DNA from 2 places in the Paenibacillus donghaensis genome. Region 2 is predicted to be linked to the other one. Evidence: riboswitches for the same ligand, from Rfam matches in the RefSeq annotation. Region 2 holds a riboswitch; the other holds the start of a gene.
The links. A riboswitch is a leader RNA that binds a small molecule or an ion and turns the genes downstream of it on or off. The one in region 2 is predicted to bind cyclic di-AMP.
Positions count from the first base shown of each region.

Region 1: another riboswitch for cyclic di-AMP. It lies ahead of B9T62_RS13105 (NfeD family membrane protein); the one in region 2 lies ahead of B9T62_RS32505 (C40 family peptidase).

Region 1 is NZ_CP021780.1:3,047,893-3,053,985, reverse strand. It holds gene B9T62_RS13120 (ABC transporter permease) at 1-754, opposite strand, end outside; gene B9T62_RS13115 (hypothetical protein) at 1,028-1,216, opposite strand; gene B9T62_RS13110 (flotillin family protein) at 1,411-2,832, opposite strand; gene B9T62_RS13105 (NfeD family membrane protein) at 2,855-3,391, opposite strand; cyclic di-AMP (ydaO/yuaA leader) riboswitch at 3,559-3,744, opposite strand; gene B9T62_RS13100 (spore germination protein) at 4,020-5,444, shown strand; gene B9T62_RS13095 (GerAB/ArcD/ProY family transporter) at 5,481-6,093, shown strand, end outside.
Region 2 is NZ_CP021780.1:7,162,784-7,168,876, reverse strand. It holds gene B9T62_RS32520 (YwhD family protein) at 1-10, opposite strand, end outside; gene B9T62_RS32515 (M1 family metallopeptidase) at 104-2,107, shown strand; gene B9T62_RS32510 (hypothetical protein) at 2,113-2,949, shown strand; cyclic di-AMP (ydaO/yuaA leader) riboswitch at 3,169-3,306, shown strand; gene B9T62_RS32505 (C40 family peptidase) at 3,364-3,792, shown strand; cyclic di-AMP (ydaO/yuaA leader) riboswitch at 4,161-4,303, shown strand; gene B9T62_RS32500 (C40 family peptidase) at 4,309-4,800, shown strand; gene B9T62_RS32495 (GNAT family N-acetyltransferase) at 5,062-5,562, shown strand; gene B9T62_RS32490 (c-type cytochrome) at 5,725-6,081, shown strand.

The DNA of each region.
Region 1 (6,093 bases), 4.1 Mb from region 2:
GATCGAACCCGATGGAAACCATCCTGCCAATTTGGAGAATCAGCAAAATATTGATGGTTGGCTTAATGCTGGGCAGTGTAATATGCCACATTTTACGAAGCCTGGTACAGCCGTCCATATCGGAGGCCTCATACAATTCCTTATTGATTCCGGTAATGGCTGCCAGATAAATGATGGTCCCCCATCCGACATTCTGCCATACGCCAACGGAGATATAAGTGATCAACCAAGGTGTTTTCTGCGACAGAAACTCGATTTTCTCTAAACCAAGGCTAGCCATGAAATTATTGACCATACCGCTATTGGAGAACATCAGGTATACGATACCCCCAATAATAACCCAGGACATAAAGTGAGGCAGATAAAGCACGGTCTGGGTCAATTTCTTGAATTTTGCCTGTCTCACTTCATTGAGCAGAATCGCCAGCAGAATAGGCGCCGGGAATCCCGCGATCAAATCCAGAACATTCAGGACCAGCGTATTCTTCAGTGCACGATAGAAGCTGTCCTGCTGGAAAATAAACCGGAACACATCCAGTCCAACCCACTCGCTACCCCTTATTCCTTCAAAAATGTTGTAATCCTGGAATGCCATAATCAATCCATAGATGGGAGCATATTTAAAAATGGCAATATACGACAGAGGCAGCAGCAAAAGGGCGTACAGGATGGCATCTCTTTTTATCCTGAGCCAAAAAGTGTTTCTTCTTTTTATTCCGATATGGTTTCGTTTACTGTCTAAAACCGCTTTCATTTCTCTCATCCCTCCGGCTGTATTAAGGAGCTCTCATGTCCTGTCCTTCATTATACCTACCGGAGCAAATAAGAAAATGTACTCCCTTAAATGAATTTTGTAATAAATTAAAATGTGGGAGGGCTACAGCAATTTTTTTCTGAATTCCTTTGGGGAGCATTGGTTGTATTTATAGAAGATTCGAGTTCACCATTATAAAACAAGCCCCCTCTCAGGGGTACAAAATAAGCCGATCCAGTAAAGGATCGGCTTATTTTTATAGCTTTCTTAAGTTCAATCACGTTTATTCTCAACAGATTTCATACGGTTTTGATCGTCAGGCAGACGGTCATTACTGAATTCCTGGCCTGCTTCTAACTCACCATGGCCGCAAACACTTCGGGAAAAATTTGTGAACTGCCTTTTTTGCTCATCCAGCTCGTGTTTACGCTTAAGAAGCTCCTGCGGATCCTGATTTGTCATAATGTTAACCTCCTAGGAAATCAAAATAAGTCTCCAAAAATGGAATCATGCTGTTTATTCGCACTACAGAAGTTTTCCATAATAGAGCGGTGCTTATGCAAGAAATTCAAAATCCAGCTTCTCTTTAGTTCTTATAAGGGATCAGCTATTTGATATTCAGATCCCTTCTATACTAAGTTTACGAAGCTATAGAATTATTGCTCTTTATCCCGGCCGAGCAGTCCGCTGAGAGCCTCTGTCACGTTCATACCGGTAAGCGTCTGTGCCAATTCAGGAACTTGGGCCATGATTTTGGCGATATCGCCGGTAATTTTGTTCACGCCGGATGAAGCTCCATCCTGGGATATCACTGTAATCTTATCGACCTTGGCCAGCGGGGAAGCGATTTTGTCAGCCAGCTCTGGCAGAACCTTCAAGAATTCCACTATAAGTGCGGCTTGCGTGAACTGTTTGTACGCTTCAGCTTTCTTCTCCAGTGCCCCCGCTTCCGCCGCACCGGCCAGTTGAACAATTTCCGCGTTGGCTTTCCCCTTCGCCAGTTCTGCTTCCGCTATTGCTAGCCCCCGATTGGTAATTGTGGCCGCCTCTGCTTCCGCCTCAAGAATTTGCCGCTGCTTGGCTGCTTCCGCTCTCATGATCGTAGCCTGGTTCTCCGCCTCAGCAGGCTTGATCACCGTTGCCTCCAACTCCTTCTGTCTCAGCTCAACTTCGATTTCCCGGACGGTCCGGTTGGCCTCCGCTTCCATCTGCGTGATCTTGACCTGTTCGGTAACCAGCGACTGCTTGATTTTGTTCTGCTGCAATTCGTACGCAAGATCCGCTTGTGCTTTTTTCACTTCAGTCTCCAGCTTGAAGTCCGCCTGCTTAATGTTCAAATCCTTCTCGAACAGAGATTCCTTGGCCCGAGCAGCGGTTCCCGCTTCAATGGTGGCCTGATGCGCATTGGCTTTGGCAATGGAGGATTCTTTCTCTGCCTCGGCTTGTTTGATCTGAATGTCGCGTTCCGCTTCCGCCTTGGCGATGCTGGCATCGCGTCGGATGCGCTCAATTTCCGGAACCCCCATATTGTCGATATACCTTTTGTCATCAGTAATTTTCTTAATGGTGAAGCTGACCACCTCAAGCCCCATCTTGTCGAGGTCTTCCGAGCAGGTCTCCCGCATCTTGCTGTTGATTTCGTCAGGTGTCTTTAGAATGGATTCCACTGTTAATTGTCCGATCAAGCCGCGCAAATGGCCTTCCACCGAATGCAGGATAATCGTCTCGCGGTCTTCTTCCGGCCTGTCGATAAACTGCTCACTGGCAGTCAGAATAGCGGTAGGATCGCTTTTAATCTTAATCTGAGCTACCGCCTCTAGGTTGAGCTTGATGCCCTGCCGGGAGAACATCGCCTGCGCAGGGATGACATCGAAGCTCATCAGCATCATGGAGATGGTCTTATTGTTCTGGAAGCCGGGGATGACGAACGTCCCGCCGCCCTGAACCACTCTTTTTCCGCCGAGGCCGTACACAATCATCGCCTGATTGGGCGGAACCTTTTTATAAGCGTTCACAATACTGAACAAAGCCAGCAGGATAACAACAACAATTGCCGAGATTAAATAAAGAATAACCATTCGGTTCGACACTCCCCGTTATTTATAATTGGTCGATTTTCCTCTCGAAGAGGGTTACTGCCGCCATTCCTTTATCCACCTTTAGAATAATCACCCTGTCGCCCCTCACGAGCTGCTGGCCGGTTTCTGCCCGCACTCCAATGGAACGCATCGTTCCATGCAGCACATATTTCATTTCTCCAACAGCTCCATCCATTGCAGAAATGCTGATGTACCCGAGTTGTCCCGCCTGCTCATAATCCATTTTATTCATGCTACTATCATACCGAGTCATCACCCGGGCCAGCACCACATACATCAGACAACCCAGAAGCAAGGCAACCACGGTGCAGATCAGCACCACTGCAAGCATATTCATACCGCTGAACCGGGTAAGCACATAACCAGTGCCACCCCAGACCGCGACAAACACCATTAGAGGGAGTATGGGCACAAAGCCCGGACCACCAGCATCGCCACCTCCCACATGCAGATGACCCGCCAGGCCATGCCCATGAAATCCGCCGCTGAGGAGAAGCATTAATCCAACCCAGAAACACACGATAAATACAGTAACGATAACAATCCCCCCTTTAAAGCATTTTAGATAGTGCCTAATGTCTCTGATTTTCGTTGTTATGAGATTTCTAGTCCTTCATACAGACCAACTTTTCTTTCTGCATGCGCAGCAAAAAGACCACAGAAGCGTCAGGGCTCTCCGTGGTCGGTTAATCGATCATGGCGCTCATCCTCTCTCTTCGAGGCTTACGGGGTTAGCTGACGGATTCGGGCAGCGAGATTGCCCTACCTTGCCAGATCGGCTTCTCAGCACGCAGCAAGGATTCACCCCAAGTGAGCGGCAGCATCAGAGCGAAAGCCGCAATCACCATTGGTTCCCCCGTTCCCACTATCGGAATTCAGCCATTTGAGAACAGTTATATTACATTCGGTTATTGATTGAATCTTACGCCTGTGGCCATTTAATGTAAAACGTTGCGGATGGCAAAAGAAGCCCAAAATGCCCCCTCTTCACGAATGAAGGCGCATTCTTTGGTTTTGTTCTTAAGCGGTCGATGATTTGCTCATTTTCGCTCCGCTTCAGAACTCTTATCTCATTTCTATCACACATTAAAGTTCCCGTCAGGAATATTCTGCAAATCATTCGGGAACGTTAACAGCAAAACTAATCGAAAGGTGAGCGCCTTATAATGACTAACCAAACTCAGACCTCATTTCCTTCTGTAGATCAAAATTCCGATTACATCGAAGCCGCACTGTTCTATACAAGTGACCTCAAAAAAAGATGCTTATCCTTTCACGGAAAGGAAGGAATGGTCATTTATCTGGAGTCTCTCACTGATACAGATTTGATTGAACGAAATGTGATTGTTCCTTTTAGCCGTAATCAGGACAAAGACCTTCCTGAGCTGTTCACAACACTTAGTTTCAGTTTGGAAACAGAACTAAACCAAGGTATTCAGGGGCTTCTTGAAGGAAGCTGTCTTTATTTTTTAGAAGGAACGTCTGAATTTTATGTCCTCTTCACTCCTGCCAAATACGAACGAAGCATTAGCGAACCTGAGAATGAAGGGGTTATTCGGGGACCTCATAACGGTTTTATTGAACAGATGAAGGTTAACTTATACCTGATTCGGAAACAAATAGCATCCCCAAACCTTATTGTCCGCTACTTCACACTTGGAAAATTCGCCCCCAAACAGGTAGGCATGGTATATATGGAGAATATCGCCAAACCTGAATTGATAAAGATTGTAGAATCAAGAATAAAGAAGATTTCGCTCGATTGGGTAATCACCACTGGCTTTATTCAGGAATTGACGGAGGATAACTCCTTCTCCATATTTCCACAACTAATCAATACGGAGCGTCCGGACCATACCTCATCCTATTTACTGGACGGATATGTCGCCCTACTGCTGGATGGGGACCCTACAGCTTTGATTTTGCCGGCGAGCTTCTTCAGCTTTTATCAGACACCGGATGACTATAACAATCGATGGATGATCGCTTCTTTTGTCCGGTTTATCCGTCTGATCGGCTTTGTAACAGCATTTCAGTTGCCAGCGCTCTACATTGCCACTGTTTCTTTCCACTCCAATGTCCTTCCCTTGCAATTGTTCTTTTCGATTCAAGGTTTATTGACCCGGGTCCCTTTTCCTCCGCTGATTGAAGCGATGCTGCTTGAACTTATATTCGAACTGTTGCGGGAAGCAGGACTTCGTCTGCCCAACCGTGTAGGTCAGACTATTGGGATTGTTGGGGGGTTGGTTATCGGGGATGCAATTGTTAAGGCAGGACTGGTTTCTTATTCGATGATCATTGTTGTAGCGTTGACTGCCATTGCATCTTTTCTTATCCCTTCCAACGAAATGAGCTCTGCTATCCGGTTTATGCGGTTTCCATTGATGATTGCTGCCTCATTATTCGGATATATTGGGATATCATTTGGGTTAACACTCATTTTCATACATTTGTGCAAGCTAGAATCTTTTGGGCAACCCTACCTTAGACCATTAAGTCCGTTAAATTTTCAAGGCCTGAAGGATACCTTCGTACGCTTTCCAATTTGGTCCATCCGAAAGAGTACAAGCAACCCAAAAACGAATAAATGATCATTAATCTACACAGTACTTACAGGAGTTGATACGGTGGCTCAAAAAGAAAAAAAGATCACAAGGGGACAACTCTTCCTTTTTATTATTCAAGCCCAAATCGGTGTTGGTATTCTGTCTCTTCCTAACAAACTTAACGAAACTGCCAAAGGTGGAGGTGGACTTTCTGTTTTAGTTGCAGGGGTTATTACCCAACTTGTCATCATTCTCCTGTGGGTCCTGCTGAAGAAATTCCCCGGTCTTAACCTATTCGGTATTTGCATAAAACTTGGAGGCCCGATTATTGGCAGTCTATTGATTATTCTGTACATCGGTTACTTTATTCTGCTTGGCTCCAATATTATGCTTAGTGCCGTTGAGGTGCTCCGGAGATGGATGCTGCAAACTACGCCAAGATGGGCTGTACTAGCTCTTTTTTCTATCATGACTCTCTATCTCGCAAGAGAAAAGCTGACAGTATTGGCAAGATTTTATACGCTAGCTTCCATGCTTTTTATTCCACTGTTTTTATTTATCATCTATGGATTAACTCAAGCCCATCTAGAAAATATGTTACCGCTATTGGAAAAAGGTTTCTGGAATATCGTAAAAGGAGCAAAGGAAACAACCATATCTATGTATGGTTTCGAATTAATGCTGATCATCTACC
Region 2 (6,093 bases):
CAGTGCACATCCTTCCTCGTACGAATAATTTAATTTTAGCTAATAATGCGGCGAATGCAAACATATACATCCCGTAGATGCTTGTCACGGGAGGAATCACTGTATGAAGCCACTGTCTTTAAGGTTCACGATCTTTGCGACCCTGGCCGCGCTCATGCTGCTGGGAGGAGCCCTATGGAGGTTTGCTGGGGATAGTCCTGCCCCAGCGGCTGTCTATGCCCCCAAAGCGGCCAAGTCCCCTGGCCTGTCTCTGCCGGCGCCCGCTCCCCGGCTTCCGGCAGCGGAAGCGGTCCCTGTTCCTGCGGCGACCGTATTAAGCGAACGGATAGTGGAGTATCACCTCGACGTGAAGCTTGTGGAGGAGAGCGGAGTTCTCAGCGGAGCTGAGACGGTAACCTGGACACATCCGGGCAAAAAACCGGTCAGCGACCTCTATTTTCACCTCTATCCCAATGCCTTCGCCTCCAAGAACACCACCTTTATGAAAGAATCAGGCGGGGAATTGCGGGGAGATACGATGCCGGAGAACGGCTTCGGAAACATGAATCTGACCGATCTGCGCACAGCCGACGGAATATCACTGATGCAGCGGCTGCAGTATGTGCAGCCCGACGATGGCAATCCGGACGACCGGACGCTGGTGAAGGTGCATCTCCCACAGCCCGTTCATGGCGGAGAGAGCATCACACTTAAGCTTCAGTTTGAAGTGAAGCTGCCCAAAATATTCGCCCGCATGGGCACCTCCGGCCCGTTTGTAATGGCAGGGCAATGGTACCCCAAGCTGAGCGTATATGAACCTGCAGGTACCCGAGGGGCCAAGGAGGAGGGCTGGAACCTTCACCAGTATCACGGAACCTCAGAGTTCTACAGTGATTTCGGCATATTTAACGTAAGAGTATCTGTTCCCTCCAATTATACGGTTGCCGCTACCGGATTTCCGGTCAAGCCGTCGTCTGTGGTACAAGATCGCCGGATTTATCAGTTCTACGCCGACGATGTACATGATTTCGCCTGGGCTGCTTCTCCCGACTTTGTGGTTGCCGAGGAAGCGTTCTCTACGGCGGAGGTCCCTGGCGTGCGGATCAAGCTCTACCTGGACCCGATGCATAAGGATCTGCAGGAACGGTACTTCCAGGCAGCCAAGGCGGCCTTAGCCTCTTTCAGCAAATGGTACGGGCCCTATCCATATACCACCTTATCCATTGTTGTCCCGCCCAAAGGGGGGAATGGCGCAGGCGGCATGGAATATCCCACGCTGATCACAGCCTTTGGAGCCTCCGAGGCGTCACCGGACCTTTCGCTTGAGCGTACGGTTATCCATGAGATTGGTCATCAATATTTCTATGGCATGCTGGCCAGCAATGAATTTGAAGAAGCCTGGCTGGATGAAGGCTTCACTTCCTACGCCGAGGAGCGGTTGATGGAGCAGGAATATGGCGTCCCCTCCAATCTTCCTATCCAGGCGAGCCTGGCTTTTCCATCCCTGCCGCTGAATCTGGAGACCTGGAAATATGGCAATGCAGATGCCTACGCCCGGAATGTGTATCTTCGCGGCAAACTGGTGCTGAAGGATATTGAACAGCAGGTGGGCAGCACTGCAATGGACAGCATCTTGTCTGCCTATACCCGTAAATACCGCTTCCGCCATCCTTCCAGCAGCGATTTCCAGCGCACTGTGGAGAAGGTAACGGGACAGTCCTGGCAGTCCTATTTCGACCAGTATGTCTATAGCGGAGGGGCACCCGATTTCGCCATAGACAGTATTACGTCCTCTTCTCAGGCAGAAGGAAGCTCTCACAGCTATCAATCCCGGGTCCAAGTCTCGAACCACGGCAGCGAGTATGCCAAGGTACCCGTTCGGTTTAATTTCTCCGACGGGACTGCCGTCGAGCGGATTTGGAGCGGCAACGGGACGGAAACCACCTTTCAGCTCTCCCACAACAGCCCCCTGTTGTCGGCGGAGATCGACCCGGGCCATACGGTTCTGCTGGAGAGCAAGCACCTGAATAACTTCAGACTGGCGGAGCTTGACCGCAAATCACTTTCCCGCTGGACATTAAGTTTGACGAAACTGCTGGAAACAGCGCTTAATACATTGGTCTGGTGAGGTGAATGATGGTGAGAACTTCATTAACCCGTGGCTGGCGCAGCATGAAGGAGCAGTCCTATATCCTTATCCTGCTGTTTATCTACCGGCTGCTGTGGGGCTATTTTCTGTACCGGTTCGTAAGGTCGGCGGTGATCCCTGTGATGCAGCATTACCCTACCGCCGATGCAGGCGGCAGTGCGCTGGGGCGCCTGCTCTTCTACATTGAAGGCCAATTTGCCTTAAGCTCAGATTCTGCGGTACACGGGTGGCTCCTGATGCTGCTTGCGCTCTCCCTGCTCCGGCTGCTTGCTTCACCCTTTATCAGGGCAGGGCTAATCTACGAGCTGCACCAGGAGAGTAAGGGAGAACGCGGTCTGTTCTTTTTTCCCGGCATGAAGCTGCACGGACTGTCTGTACTGCTGCTTAGCCTGGTGGAGTGGCTGCTGGCACTGCTTCCGCTCTGGTGGCTTGCCCCCAAAGTGTACGGGCTGCTGCTCTCCTCAGTTATGGATTATTCAAAACTGCTTACAGTGGTCCCCTATATACTGGCTTGGCTGGTTTATCTCTACCTGGTGCGGCTATTCATTCTTTATATGCAGTTTGGTTGTACGGCTGGAAACGGAATGTTCTCTTCGCTGCTGATTGCCTTTCAAGTTCTGTTCTCAGCAATCTTAATATCGCTTGTACTGGGGGCTGGCGGATTAGCCCTGCTGCTGATTAGCGGCCTCACTGGTATTTTTGCTCCGGGCCTATCTGCACTCCTGGTCCGCCAGCTCTGCCCGCTTCCTGCCACCCTGTTCCGAATGTGGGGAGTAGCTGCCCAATATCATCTATGGCACAGCAAGCGCTTTCCACAATAATACAGGCAATATTTGGACATAATAGAAAACCACTGCCTCCAGGTTTGGGACAGTGGTTTTTTTGTTGTGCACATCTGCTTAGAAGATTTGCAAAACTCTAAATCCTCTGATACAATGATGCCTGTACTACTAGTAACAACTTTGTAATCTTTTGAATTGTTTTATTCATAATTGCATGCAAACCGTCGGTTCTGACAACGATTGAAAGTCACTATTCTGGTGCATAACACGCCAAATTCCCTGCACCGGGAAGTGGGGGAACCATATTTTGGGTGAATTGATCTCGTAACAGAGGGATCATAGGGAATCTTCTACCGAACCCTTAAGCTAACCTCGCAGGCCTTGGAAGGAGTACATCTTTTGAAGATTCAGTTCTTTAAGAAAAAATTCGTCGCAGCTGCATTAGGGCTTGTTATGGCATTCTCGATTGGCGGAGGCAGCGCTTTTGCCGATTCTAAGATGGACAACGTTATTACAAAAACACTGGGAACGACATATAGAACCGGAGGAACAACCACATCCGGATTCGATTGCTCTGGATTTACGAAATATGTCTTCACCAAGATGGGCCTCAGCCTGCCGCGCACCTCGAAAGCACAATATAATGTTGGAACTACTGTATCGAAAAGTAAATTGCGCTCCGGCGATCTGGTATTCTTCAACACGCTCGGCAACGGAATTTCTCATGTTGGAATTTATGTTGGCAATGGCAAGTTCGCGCAGTCATCCTCATCGCGTGGTGTTACCATCACTTCCTTGAGTCAAGCCTATTGGGCCAACCGCTACGTTGGCGCCAAAAGAGTTATGAGTACGTCCTCGTACCAAGCTGTGGCCTACGATTGAAATTTCCCCACAACCTTAACCCCTATCATAGACTTAACCACCCGGACTTGATTATTGTCGTAATCAGGTTCGGTTTTTTTCTTTCCTTATTCTACCTTTTACACCGATCGATCCGTCGCGAAACAGCTTTTCCCCATTATTTCAAGAAAAATTTGTAAAAATACCACAAAGCCGCGTACTCCCCAGTATTTTGCCGCTCTGAATCTCCAATTCAGCTAATATTTCTGCATTAATATGTTATAAGTGATTGCCAAGCGCCAGCTTCTTTGTTACAATAATCGCAGTGAAGTTTTAGTAACATTTTTGTAATTATTCAGTTATGTTTTGCTAAGGTTTTGTCATGTATTGGTTACAAGCTAATCCTAATCAAACAGTATGTGCCGAGTTCCCTAACAATCAGGGAAACGGGGGAACCAACTTTGGGTGAATTGACCTCCTATTCTAAGAGGGGTCATAGGGGACCTTCAACCGAACCCTTAAGCTAACCTCGTAGGCATTTGGAAGGGGTATACACTTTTGAAGAAGAAGTTAGCAGCCGCATTACTCAGCTTTTCCATTGTTCTCACTATGGGAGCAGGAAGCGCTTTCGCCGATTCCAAGATGGATAAGGTAATCGACAACACTCTTGGAACGAAATACGTATCCGGCGGAGTTTCCACCAACGGATTTGATTGCTCTGGATTTACCATGTATGTGTTTGACAAGATCGGCATTAATCTTCCTCACCAATCCGGTTCCCAATACCAGATGGGCACAGCGATCTCACGCAGTGACCTGAGAGAAGGCGATCTTCTATTCTTCAATACAAGCGGCAAAGGTGTATCCCATGTTGGAATTTATGTTGGCGACGACAAGTTCGCACATGCATCATCCAAACGCGGTGTAACCATCAGCACACTGAGTGACAGCTATTACGTTGACCGTTACGTTGGCGCTAAACGTATCATGAGTACAGATGCTTACCATGATGTTGCCAGCGATGTTCAAGACAATGACAATGTTGAATAATAAGTAGCTCTTACAGAAGCTCTTTTCCGAGGTTGTTGCCACAACTCTCCGGGAAGGAGCTTATTTTTGTCTATATTTTTTATTTACCCCTCCCATAGAGTGCCAAACAGTAAATCTGCCGAAAAATCCATTTTAATAAAATATAATTTGTAATTTGTCAAGTTTCAGCCTTGTTCAGTTATTTTTGCGTCGCATCAGGCCGATAGTGGATATAATTTAGATATATCGTATTTCGCACGCGAAAGGAGGCCTCGTTGCCTTATGATCTCTTCCCCCGTTACGTTTCATGTAGTACCGATGGAGTCCGGGCATGGTGAGGATATTTGCCAGTGGGATTACCAGCCGCCGTACAACATCTATGGCTGGATGCCCTGGAAGCAGATGCAGGAGCTTGGCATTGAATTCGGCGACCCTCAGCTTCGTGAAGAACAATATGTATCTGTTATTAATGACCAGGGTGACTTATGCGGATTCGCACAGCTTTTTCCTATGGAAGGCGTGGTTCGGCTGGGAATCGGCATGCGCCCGGAGTTATGCGGCCAGGGGCTGGGCTCTTCATTTATGAACGCCATTGTAAAGAAGGCTCTAGCACGGTATCCGGAGCGGGAGATTGACCTGGAGGTGCTCACTTGGAACCAGCGTGCGATCCGGACCTACCGCAAGAGCGGATTCACCATTACCGACACCTATGAAAAGCGGACTCCGACCGGAGAGAAGCCGTTTTATTGCATGGTCTATGACCCAACGCAACGGCAGAGCTAATGCCTCAATCTCCTATACAATTGAGCATAAACCCTGTTCATTTTTTTGACACAAATACTATGATAACGCTTTAGCATAAGCTATACTATAAGCAGCAGCTTAAGTAAGAAACGGCTTTGCCGTCCTCTACAAGAGGCGGCATCCCTGAAAGGACGGATGACGATGCAAAAATGGATCATGAGCGGTTTGTTTTTTGCCGCCTGTGCCTTTGCGATTGTGCTGATGTTTGCTCTGCCCGGCAAGGAAGAGGTTGCTGAGGAGCAGAAACCGGCTATGCCGGCCGTACAGCTGGACGCCGCAGCCGCTGAGGAGGTAGTTAAGGCCACCTGCATCTCCTGCCACGGCGACCAGCTGCAGGGCGGAATGGGCCCGAGCCTTCAGCAGGCGGGCGCAGAGCATGATGCCGAGGCAATCTATAGCATAGTCACCAAAGGACGCGGACAAATGCCATCCTTCAAGGAGCAGCTGGCTCCCGAGGAAATCGCCAATGTCGCCATGTGGCTGGCCGAGAAGAAATGAACCGAACCCCCG